Regions from separate parts of the Ornithinibacillus liuyingii genome, predicted to be linked through region 2. Evidence: riboswitches for the same ligand, from Rfam matches in the RefSeq annotation. Region 2 holds a riboswitch; the other holds the start of a gene.

Region 1 (6,202 bases), on a different contig from region 2:
GAGAAAACAGGGACAGCTGAATTTAAGTATGAATCCGTGGATTCGTTATCAGGAGGACAACGGCAACGGGTTTGGATTGCTATGGCGCTCGCGCAGGAAACAGAAATTATCTTCTTAGACGAACCGACTACATATCTAGACATGGCACATCAATTAGAGGTGTTGGAACTTTTACAACAATTGAATAAGGAGGAGGGAAGGACAATTGTAATGGTGCTGCATGATTTAAATCAAGCTGCACGATTTGCTGATTATATTATTGCGTTAAAAAACGGCAAAATTGTTCGTTCGGGTTCTAGTGAAGAAGTAATTAGTCATGAAGTACTGAAGGAAGTATTTCAGATAGATGCGGTGGTTGAAAAAGACCCGAGAACCAATAAACCGATATGTATTACCTATAATTTAATTAAGGGAGAGTAATGTTATGAAAAAGATAATCCTATTAGTTGTTCTTATAGTACTACTAGTTCTTAGTGCATGTGGGAAGGAAACGTCTAATGAAAGTGAGCAGTCAGATAAGGTCGACTCGAAGCGGGAGGAGACAATCATCTATGAATCTGAAAATGGCCCGATTGAGGTGCCTAAAGACCCACAGCGTGTCATTGTTCTTTCGTCCTTTGCAGGAAATGTGATGGCTTTGGATGTTAATTTAGTAGGTGTCGATGCTTGGAGTAAGCTAAATCCTCGTTTTGAAGAGGGGTTAAAGGATGTAGAACAAGTATCAGATGAAGATTTAGAAAAAATAATTGAATTAGAGCCGGACTTAATTATTGGTCTTTCCAATACGAAAAATATGGATAAATTAAGTGAGATAGCCCCTACTGTACTCTTCACTTATGGCAAGGTAGATTATCTTACACAGCATATTGAAATTGGTAAATTATTAAACAAGGAAAAAGAAGCGACAGAATGGGTTCAAGACTTCCAAAACCGTGCGGTAGCAGCTGGAGAGGATATACGTTCTCGTTTGGGTGAGGAATTAACCGTTTCGGTAATTGAAGGCTATGATAAGCAAATATATGTATACGGCGATAATTGGGGACGTGGAACTGAAATTCTTTATCAAGAGATGAAGTTGAAAATGCCAGATAAGGTAAGAGAAACTGCATTAGAAGCGGGTTACCATGCAATTTCTCCAGAAGTGCTACCAGAGTTTATCGGTGACTATGTGGTAGTTAGTAGTTTCTCTGACCAAGAGAATGCTTATTTAGAGACGGAAACCTATCAATCTATTCCAGCAGTGAAAAATGGAAATGTAATTGAAGTAAATGCGAACGAATTTTACTTTAATGATCCACTTACATTAGAGCTTCAATTAGAAACATTTATCAAGGCATTTCAGGAAAATTAAACAAAGATAGAGAAGGGATTCGCTATTGGAGTCTCTTTTTCGGAAATCGGAAAGTATAAACATTATTCCCGTCAGCATAAGAAAAACGAACATATTCGTTAAAGGACGAGCACATGCGCGTTTTTCTAATAAGTCTTAAGGAAGAAAGTTCGGGGTTAAGATGAGTAAACAATTCATGATATATAAATTTTTGATCACAATCACTATAGCTGTCATTGGGTTTGCGGCATCTTTATTATTTGGTGCCGCAGACATTGATTTTCAAAGTGTGTGGCTAGCCTTAACTTCAAGTAATCAAACAGATGAGATAACCATTATTCGAGAGCTTAGAATTCCAAGGGTAGTAGCTGCGATGTTTGTTGGGGCTTCTTTATCAGTGGCTGGTGCGATTATGCAAGGATTAACAAGGAATCCTTTAGCAGATCCTGGATTGCTGGGACTAACAGCTGGAGCGAATTTGGCATTAGCCATCACCATAGCGTCTATTCCTTCTGCTAATTATTTCTCGATTATGCTTGCTTGTTTCCTAGGAGCTGCTATTGGTGCTTTACTCGTCTTTGGCATTGGACTCATGAAAAAAGGTGGATTCTCACCGTTTCGAATTGTACTAGCAGGTGCTGCGGTGACAGCGTTATTAACTGCGATCTCGGATGCTATTGGTATTTATTTTAAAATAGCTAAAGATGTATCGATGTGGACTTCTGGTGGGTTGATAGGGACAACTTGGAAGCAACTAATGGTTATTATACCTGTTATTATGATAGGAATTATTGTTGCTATCCTATTCTCACGGCAGCTGACTATCCTAAGTTTACATGAAAATGTTGCGGTAGGGTTGGGCCAGAAAACGAGGCAAATTAAGGCTGTCTTATTCGTTGTAATCATCCTCTTAACAGGTGCAGCGGTAGCACTTGTTGGTAATATGGTCTTTATTGGATTAATGATTCCCCATATGGTGCGTGCAATGGTAGGGACGGATTATCGTGTTATTATTCCTTTTTCTGCTATAGTAGGTGCTACTTTTATGATGCTAGCTGATTTAGCTGGGAGAACGATAAATGCCCCTTATGAAACACCGGTTGCTGCGATTGTCGCTATATTGGGGTTACCATTTTTCCTAATCGTGATACATAGAGGGGGCAAGGTATTCTCATGATCCGTCCAGAACTAGTAGTAAAACAGCGAATCATATTCTTCTCATTGCTTGTTCTGATTGTCATTACTGCGATAATATCCATGGGAATAGGTTATTCCTCCGTCTCCTTTGATAGAATTCTTCCAACATTATTTGGTGAAGGAAGTTTTAAGGAACACTTTGTTTTATTCGAGGTGCGATTGCCAAGGATTTTAATTACCATTCTTGCAGGTGCAGCATTAGCGGTGTCAGGCTCTATTTTACAAGGGATTACTAGAAATGACCTAGCAGACCCGGGCATAATTGGAATAAATGCGGGAGCAGGTGTAGTAATTGCTATTTTCTTTTTATATTTTCCAATAGATACAGGTAACTTTGTATATCTATTACCAGTTCTTGCTTTTATTGGTGCATTTGTTACAGCGGTAATTATTTACCTTTTATCTTATAAGAGAAATAGTGGATTCCATCCAATCCGATTAGTATTAGTTGGGGTTGGATTCGCGATGGCACTTTCTGGTGTTATGATTGTTGTCATTTCTTCCGCAGAACGGGAAAAGGTAGATTTTATTTCAAAGTGGATTGCAGGTAATATATGGGGGACAGATTGGCCTTTTATTATAGCATTACTTCCTTGGTTAATCCTACTTATACCTTACGCCATCTATAAGGCAAATCGGTTAAACATTCTTTCCATGGATATGCCTGTTGCCACAGGGCTTGGCATATCGATTGAGAAAGAACGATTTTCCTTATTGATAACAGCAACAGCTTTGGCTGCAGCAGCAGTAGCAGTAGCGGGAGGAATTGCTTTCATCGGGCTGATGGCCCCACATATGGCTAAAGCACTAGTAGGACCAAGAAATCAATTGTTCATCCCAATTGCAACACTTTTAGGTGGATTTCTATTATTGCTGGCAGATGTGATTGGACAAAATTTGTTACCAGATGAAGCGATCCCAGCTGGGGTCATGACAGCTATAATCGGCGCACCCTATTTTATTTATTTGTTAATGAAACGAATCTAGTAATGGGGCTTCATTTTAGCTTAGGGGGAGAATATATCTCCCCTTATTGTTTGGCTAATTTTGCCCTTTTCTTCTGTGCTTCTTGAAACAACTCTAGCTCATGCTCTGTTTCTGGAATCACCCCTGGAACAGGTACTGGCTTACCATGTTCATCAATCGCTACCATCGTAATAAAGGAGGTAGTGGTTAGACTTTTTTCCCTTGTTTTAAACCGTTCACATTCAACCTTCACATAAACCTCCATGGAAGTTCTCCCAGTGGAAATAACAAACCCCTCTAAAGTTAAAATATCGCCAACTCTTGCTGATGATAGAAAATTCACTGTATCAATAGATGCTGTAACGACTACCTTACCACTGTGTTTCATTGCAGCAATCGCAGCAATTTCATCAATATAAGATAAAACCTTTCCGCCAAAAATGGTACCTAAGTGATTAGTGTCAGGTGGTAACACCAATTTGGTTAGAATAGTACGTGAAACATTCGTAGATAGCTTTTCCATTACACTCCCTCTTTCTTCTTTTTTTGTACTATAGGTCTCTTCAAAAAGTGATGGAAATAAAAAAATCCATCCTTCTTAAAGAAGATGGATTTTTATTCAGGTGTAAAGGATAGACCACACGACTGGTCTATAGCTGTTTATTATACCCTCATATCCAACCTTCTCAATTCCCGAAGAAGATCATACATCATAGAACTGGCAGGTCTCCTGACTTATGCTTCACCCTACTTTAAGCCTTCCCGTCTTAGACAGTGGTATTCTCATTTCGTCAGCATTTACAGTTGCGGGGACAGTTCTGGATTTTCACCAGATTCCCTATTAAGTCTATTAAGACACCAATTCTACTGGTATACCTATATGTAGTTGTATGGCAACAGACCATATTATAAATTTAATATAGTTTGCTGATTATGCCAATTGTTTTAACGAATGTTTGTACATGGGAATGGAATGCTAATGATAAGTAATGTTAACTATTATGCTAAATCATGGTTAAGGAGTAAAATAAAGATGTTGTTAGAATGATGAGTGAATCAAACGTTTGTTTGAAATAAGTGGAAGGAGTGAAATACATATGGCTACCATCAATTGGATGGAGGAAGTTTTAAAGAGAAAAGACGAATTTATTAAGGATCTACAAGGACTACTTCAAATTAAAAGTGTCCTAGATGAAGAAAATGCTTCTGAGGATGCTCCATTGGGACAAGGCATTAAAGATGCCCTACAATATGTGTTAGATTTAGGTGAGAAAAACGGATTCTCGAGTAAAAATGTGGATAACCTTGCAGGTCATATTGAAATAGGGCAAGGGAAAGAATTAATTGGGGTATTAGGGCATGTAGATGTTGTTCCAGAAGGGGATGGCTGGAGTGTCGATCCCTATAGTGGCATTGTTAAGGATGGTAAAATCTATGCTCGTGGATCTAGTGATGATAAGGGTCCGACTATGGCAGCATATTATGGAATGAAAATAATAAAAGAACTAGGGCTACCTTTAAGTAAGCGAGTTCGCCTAATTATCGGGACAGATGAGGAAAGTAACTGGCGTTGTGTCGATCATTATTTTACACAAGAAGAAATGCCTACAACAGGATTTGTGCCAGATGCGGATTTCCCTATTATTTTTGCTGAAAAAGGAATCGCGTATTATGATATTGTCCAACCCATTCATAAGCAAGATGCATCTGCAAGCTATCAACTAGTATCCTTCCAATCAGGTCGCAGGTACAATATGGTGCCAGATATTGCGAAAGCAACGATTAAAGTACAAGAGGCACCTACTAAACTAATAGAAGATTATCTTGGCTATCTGAAAGAGGTAAAGCTCGAAGGAGAAGCTAATATCGAAGATGGTGAGTTGTTCTTTAGTTTAATTGGAAAAAGTGCACATGGTGCTGAACCAAGTCATGGCAAAAATGCCGGAATATTATTAGCACAATACTTACAAAAGCTTGAGTTAGATGAAGAGGGACAAAAGTACATGTTAACTGTATCAGCGTTCCATAATAAATCACGTGGAGAAGTTTTCGGAATTGAGTATGAAGACGAAGACTCTGGTGAGTTAACAATTAATGTAGGTGTGATGAGCTATAGTAGGGAAGCAGGGGGCCGCATTGGGTTAAATATGCGTTATCCTGTCACATTTGATATCGAAGAAGGAAGAAAGAAAATTGAAGAAACCTTACATTCAAAAGGCTTACAATTAGAAAACTTCTCTGATTCGAAGCCAACGTATGTGAAAAAGGATGACCCTTTAATTAAAACATTGCAAAAGGTGTATGAAGAACAGACAGGTGAGAAGGCCGACTTATTAGCAATTGGCGGAGGAACCTATGCGCGCACATTAGACCATGGGGTTGCTTTTGGAGCCTTATTCCCTGGACGAGAAGATGTCATGCATCAAAAAGATGAATATGCTATTGTCGATGATTTATTACTAGCAACGGCGATTTATGCCCAAGCAATTTATGAATTAGCAAAGTAATATAATAGAGGAAGCATCAAGAGTAAAAGGCAAAACAAAAGGAAGGTAGTTTTAAACCGAATGATTACACAATTCCAGAGAGGAATTAGTATGATCATTCGGTTATCTTTTTATGCAAATCCTTTTGTCCCCATCCCTGAATTATTCAAACAATCCCATGCTTAAATAACGTTCACCTGTATCTGGTGCTATGCACACCACA
Region 2 (6,202 bases):
CATCATTGATGCAATTGATTTTGATCGTAAGAGTGGTATAAGTGTTAAGCGAGACAATACGATTCCTTTATTTATAATTGGTGCGCTCATCTTTATGATTGGGGTTATTCAAGGCATGTACTGGCAGCATCGCCGAGTATGGATTCACCCTAAAGAAAATGGCATACTATTAGCGGCCCATACGAATAAGAACTGGTTTGGACTGAAAAAAGATATTGAAAAAGCAATTGACGGTACCTCTATTCAAATGGTGGATGATCAAAAAGAAGATTAATAGGTACAAGGAGGAAACTCATGGAGAGTTTATTAAATACGAGCAGTACAATGCTATTTATAGCATTTATTTTGTACTTAGTTGCAACGTTATTTTTTGGGGCAACCATTCGTGATAAACATGTTGATCACAAAAAGCAGGGATTTGCTGGAAAGCTTGCAATTTCATTAACGATTTTAGGCTTTCTAGCACAGCTAGTCTATTTTATTACGAGATGGATGGCGTCTGGTCATGCTCCGGTAAGTAATATGTTTGAGTTTGTCACTTTCTTAGGAATGTGCCTAGTGTTAGCGTTTATTATCATTTATTTTATGTACAAATTGAGTATTTTAGGCTTATTTGCTTTACCAATAGCGTTAATATTCATTGCTTACGCAAGTATGTTCCCTACAGAAATTGCACCACTTGTTCCATCATTACAAAGTCACTGGTTGCATATCCATGTAACGACAGTCGCCTTAGGACAAGGGATTTTATTTATTAGCTTTGTTGCCGGGCTTATCTATTTAATTCATGGAATTGACCAAAGTAAGCGTTCCGGTCGTACTATATCACTTGAGGTAGTGCTTTATACTATCTTTTTAGTAATTGGTTTTATTGTGGTTTCGTCTGTGTTTAATGCAATGAATTATAGTGCAACATTCGAATATCCTTTAAATGGAAAAACCGTCACTACGGAATATACGTTACCAGCAATTGCAGCACCTAATGAAGGTGTACTGATTACAGAAGATGTGATGAATCCGTTATTTGAGACGCCTGCATGGATGCACGGTGCGGATGCAGGCAGTAAGTTTAACACGGTAATATGGTCCTTTATTGCAGGTACGCTTCTTTATGGATTAGTGCGCTTAATATTTAGAAAACGTGTTGGTGCATTGCTTCAACCACTTCTGAAGAATGTTAAACCAGACTTAGTAGATGAAATAAATTATCGTTCTGTTGCTATTGGCTTCCCAGTGTTTACATTAGGTGGTTTGATTTTCGCATCTATCTGGGCTGAGATTGCATGGGGACGATTCTGGGGCTGGGATCCAAAAGAAGTATGGGCCTTAGTGACCTGGTTCTTCTATGCAGCTTACTTACATTTAAGACTTTCTCGTGGTTGGCACGGGGAAAAATCAGCATGGTTAGCCGTTATTGGATTTGGCATTATCATGTTTAACTTAATCGTTGTAAATCTTGTTTTAGCAGGTTTACACTCATACGCATAAATCACCTTGAAAACATGACATTTTTCGTACAAATGTCATGTTTTCTTATACATTTATATGTGCTTAGTTTATACTGTTGGTAGATAGTATGTAAGGGGGAGCATTCCATGAATAATAGTACTAGAGTACTTGTGGTTGATGATGAAGAAAGAATCCGCCGCCTAATTCGTATGTATTTGGAACGGGAAGATTTAATTGTAGAAGAAGCGGAAAATGGCCCAGAAGGATTAAGCTTGGCATTAGAAAATGATTATGATGTGATCCTATTAGATATTATGATGCCGGAGATGGATGGAATTGAAGTTTGCCAAGAATTAAGAAAAGAAAAGAATACACCTGTTATCATGTTAACGGCAAAGGGTGAAGAAGCCAATCGCGTACAGGGATTTGAAGTAGGTACCGATGATTATATTGTGAAGCCTTTCAGTCCTAGGGAAGTAGTACTTCGGGTGAAAGCATTACTACGTCGTACCGGTTCAGGTGGAAATCAGGAAATGAATGCATCAACAAAAGATTTATTAGTATTTCCACATTTAACCATAGATCATGATGCCCATCGTGTTACAGCTGATGGACAAGAAGTTGCACTGACACCGAAAGAGTATGAATTACTATGCTATCTAGCTAAATCACCGGATAAGGTATTTAACCGTGAGCAGCTGTTAAAGGATGTTTGGCAATATGAATTCTTTGGTGACCTACGAACTGTCGATACCCATGTAAAACGTCTTCGTGAGAAATTAAATACAGTATCCAAAAAAGCTGCAAAGATGATTGTTACGGTTTGGGGAGTTGGATACAAATTCGAGGTAGATGATGAATAATGTTTTGGCGTAGTGTAGTGGGGAAACTAGCAGTAACTATATTATTGCTAGTTTCTTTTGTATTATTTGTATTAACGATATTTTTATTAGAGTTCTTTGAGAACTTTCATATTCAAGAAGCAGAAGAAGCATTATTACAGACCGCGACAAAGGTTTCGGTTATGGTGGAAAATCACGAGGATAAATCATTAATTTATGAAACAACGGAACGAGTAAAAGACCCATCAAGTAAAGTGATTATTTTATTTTCAGAAGGGGATTATTGGAGTTCAGAAACCGATGATATTCATTTGTCCAGTTTACGGGATGAGTGGCTTATCGAGCAATCCGATGTAGCTGGAATTATGGCGGATGATGACAACAACAACGATGAAATTGAAGTTTCAGAAGATGAGCCTGGTATTATGCTCGTTGGAAAAACTGTTCCGAACACCGATGATGTTGTACTAGTATATCAATCATTAGCTATTGTCGACCGTACCAAAGCAGAAACAACTAAGATCATATTAGGTGCTGCTGCTGTCGCGATTATTCTTACAACGATATTTGCCTTTTTCTTATCAACACGTATTACATCACCATTAATTAAAATGAGAGAGGCAGCCTTTGATTTAACAAGAGGAGAATTTAATACAAAGGTTCCCATCTTGACGCATGATGAAATTGGGGAACTGGCGATGGCATTTAATCATATGGGAAGACAGTTAAAATTTCATATTAATGCGTTAAGACAGGAGAAAGAACAATTATCTAGTATTGTTAATTCGATGGCAGATGGTGTGATTACATTAAGCCGTAGCGGGGAAATTATTGCTACCAATCAGCCTGCGGAACGGTTTATAGAAGACTGGTATTTCGAAAAAAATCTACAAAGTGATACCGAATCACGTAAGCTTCCAAAAGAATTGCTGGATACGTTACAGCAAGTCATTGAAGGGGAAAAGGAAGTAATAGAAGAAATCACATTACAAGGCCGAACCTGGGTAATGATCATGACACCTTTATATGATCAAGCTTATATACGTGGTGCAGTAGCTGTAATTCGCGATATGACTGAGGAACGTAGGCTAGATAAATTGCGTAAAGACTTTATTGCGAATGTATCCCATGAATTGCGAACCCCTATTTCGATGTTGCAAGGATATAGTGAAGCAATTGTTGATGATATTGCCGAGACGAAAGAAGAGAAAAATGAACTTGCACAAATTATCTATGAAGAATCATTACGGTTGAGTCGTCTCGTAAATGAATTACTCGATATGGCTAGTATGGAAGCAGGACATTTAACCTTGAAAAAGGAGAAGGTGGATATCACTCCTTATATTGAACGGATATTCCGTAAATTCCAAGGAATTGCTGCAGAGAATCAAATTGAAATGAGTTTAGCGAAAGATATACAAGAAGCTCAGGCTTATTTTGATCCGGATCGTATTGAACAAGTATTTACAAATTTGATTGATAATGCGATTCGCCATACGAGTGAAGGTGGCTTTGTGAAGGTTTCGGTCACAAATGATGATAATGGATTATCGGTGTCTGTTGAAGACAGTGGTAGTGGAATACCGGAAGAAGATTTGCCATTTGTGTTTGAACGATTCTATAAGGCTGATAAATCGAGAACTCGGAATAAGCATGTTAAAGGTACCGGGCTAGGGTTATCTATTGCCAAAAATATCGTCAAATCACATAGAGGTACCATTACGGTGAAAAGTAAATTAGATATCGGAACAACATTTAACTTCATGATTCCCAAGGAAGAAGATATTTAATCTTGTAATTTAGCTGTTGTATGGTACTATATGTAGTAGAATTGAATACAAGAATTTGATATTGGTGTATGTGTTACTTAAAAGGGAATCTAGTGAAAAGCTAGAGCTGTCCTCGCAACTGTAAGTGATGACGAAATAAGCAATGACCACTGTAGATTATTCTATGGGAAGGGCTTAAAGTAGGTAAGTAGTCACAAGCCAGTAGACCTGCCAGTATCAACTGTATCAATGATCCCGAGGATAGGACAATTGAGACAATCTAGTACATAAAAACAGTATTTTTATGCTTTTTTATGGTCGATAGACTGTCACAGGAGTTAACTAGTTACGGGGTTAGCTCTTTTTTTATTTACCTGATTTTTAAAATTACTAAAGTGGAGGGGAAAATATGAAATCACTATTATTAAAACTGTTTACAGTACTTGTAGCATTAGTAGTTCTTGCAGCTTGTGGCAATGATGAGTCTTCTGATAATGCAACTCAAAATCAAACGCCAAACGAAAACCAAGCTAATACCACTGAAACAAGTGAACAACAAGAGGAAGCAACTGTTAAAATTGTACTTTCTAAGGATAAAGAAGCTGAGATTTTAGAAGAAAAAGAAGTAGAAATCAACGAAGGCGATATTCTATTAGACGTGATGAAGGAAAATTTTAACGCTGAAGATAAAGACGGCTTTATTACCTCTCTTGAGGGGCTAGATTATGATGAAGAAAATTCAATGTCCTGGATGTTTTCTATCAATGGTGAAAGTTCACTGGTAGGAGCAGGGGAAGTGGAACTGAAAGATGGGGACGTAGTTAATTTCGATTATCAATCTTGGGAATGAGATCGTTGAATATTTATAAATTAACGCTATTAGCTTTTCTTGCAGCATTAGCTGTAGTTGGACGAATTATGTTAAGTTCTATCCCAAATGTTCAACCCGTAACTTCAGTTATTATTATAAGTGGCATTTTTTTAGGGCCAGTTGCTGGTATTATATTGGCGTTTTTAATTACCTTTTTATCGAATATGGTTCTTGGGACTGGATTATGGACGATTTGGCAAATCCTATCCTGGGGACTTATTGGGGTTATGAGCGGTATCTTAGGTAAAACAATGAAACAGATTCCTTTTTATCTCATTCTAATATTGGCTGTATTTAGTGGATACTTATACGGATTCATTGTTTCGTTGACTAACTACCAAATTACTGGACATGGATTTTGGGCTTATTATATAGCTGGTTTACCGTTCGATACGTATCATGCAATTGGTAATGCTGTCATCATGCTACTACTCTATCCGACGGTGTCATTTATTTTCCAAAACTATATACAAAAACATTTGAACACCAACTAACCTACTTTGTTGGTGTTCGTCTATTATCTCTCATATCGAAGTGGATTGTTATGGAAAGGATGTTCTGCTATTTTAATGGAGTCACTTGGACAACCTTCATAAGCATCCAATACATCGTCTTCTAATTCCTCAGGTATTTCCTTGTTTCCCGTATTGTCATCTATTGTAACAAAGGCTAGACCTTCATCATCATAATCAAAAAGTAATGGACAAGCCACCCCGCAGGAACCGCAGGCAATACACGTTTCTTTATCCACTATGGTATATTTAGCTCTCATCAATGGTTACCCCTCACGATACAGTTATATCTAGTACTTTTTCTATTTTAAAATGTAAATTAGTATTATTCAACTAAACGATAAATGATATGATAGAACTAAGTCCAATGAGGAGTTAAAAAAATATGTATGTTGAAGGAATTTTATTAGATTGTATCGATCGTATTAGAACCAATCGATCCATATTTGGAATATATCATCTCATAACGGGAAAGAAATCGATACAATCTGTTCACGATGCCAGAATTTTTCAATTGGAAAAATATTATGGGATATATGCATCATTGTCACGTCAGCATTTTATACAAATTATTCGTGACATGAAGAAGAAAGGATGGATCATTGAGCAAGGTCCAGATGACTATTATATGATTTCATCAGCTGCTAAAGAGCTCTTGCAGGAGTATTATGATTCATCTGTATATACCAATTTAAATGGGCTGATGCTTTCTGGGAAGGATATTTCCTTCTTAGAAAGACTCTATTTATTAGTTCAAAC

The links. A riboswitch is a leader RNA that binds a small molecule or an ion and turns the genes downstream of it on or off. The one in region 2 is predicted to bind cobalamin.
Region 1: it holds a riboswitch for cobalamin, as region 2 does, so the genes downstream of both, ACSKT4_RS07150 (acyl-CoA thioesterase) here and ACSKT4_RS11210 (DUF4430 domain-containing protein) in region 2, are expected to answer to the same signal.

Annotation. Positions count from the first base shown of each region.
Region 1 covers NZ_JBPWOS010000004.1:205,914-212,115, forward strand. Annotated here, with positions in the region: gene ACSKT4_RS07130 (ABC transporter ATP-binding protein) at 1-420, shown strand, start outside; gene ACSKT4_RS07135 (iron-hydroxamate ABC transporter substrate-binding protein) at 425-1,351, shown strand; gene ACSKT4_RS07140 (FecCD family ABC transporter permease) at 1,527-2,507, shown strand; gene ACSKT4_RS07145 (FecCD family ABC transporter permease) at 2,504-3,514, shown strand; gene ACSKT4_RS07150 (acyl-CoA thioesterase) at 3,558-4,016, opposite strand; cobalamin riboswitch at 4,197-4,371, opposite strand; gene pepV (dipeptidase PepV) at 4,591-6,000, shown strand; gene cysK (cysteine synthase A) at 6,142-6,202, opposite strand, start outside.
Region 2 covers NZ_JBPWOS010000007.1:135,045-141,246, forward strand. Annotated here, with positions in the region: gene resB (cytochrome c biogenesis protein ResB) at 1-274, shown strand, start outside; gene ccsB (c-type cytochrome biogenesis protein CcsB) at 295-1,488, shown strand; gene ACSKT4_RS11200 (response regulator transcription factor) at 1,596-2,312, shown strand; gene ACSKT4_RS11205 (ATP-binding protein) at 2,312-4,081, shown strand; cobalamin riboswitch at 4,127-4,310, shown strand; gene ACSKT4_RS11210 (DUF4430 domain-containing protein) at 4,470-4,910, shown strand; gene ACSKT4_RS11215 (ECF transporter S component) at 4,907-5,425, shown strand; gene ACSKT4_RS11220 (ferredoxin) at 5,449-5,703, opposite strand; gene ACSKT4_RS11225 (YpbB family protein) at 5,829-6,202, shown strand, end outside.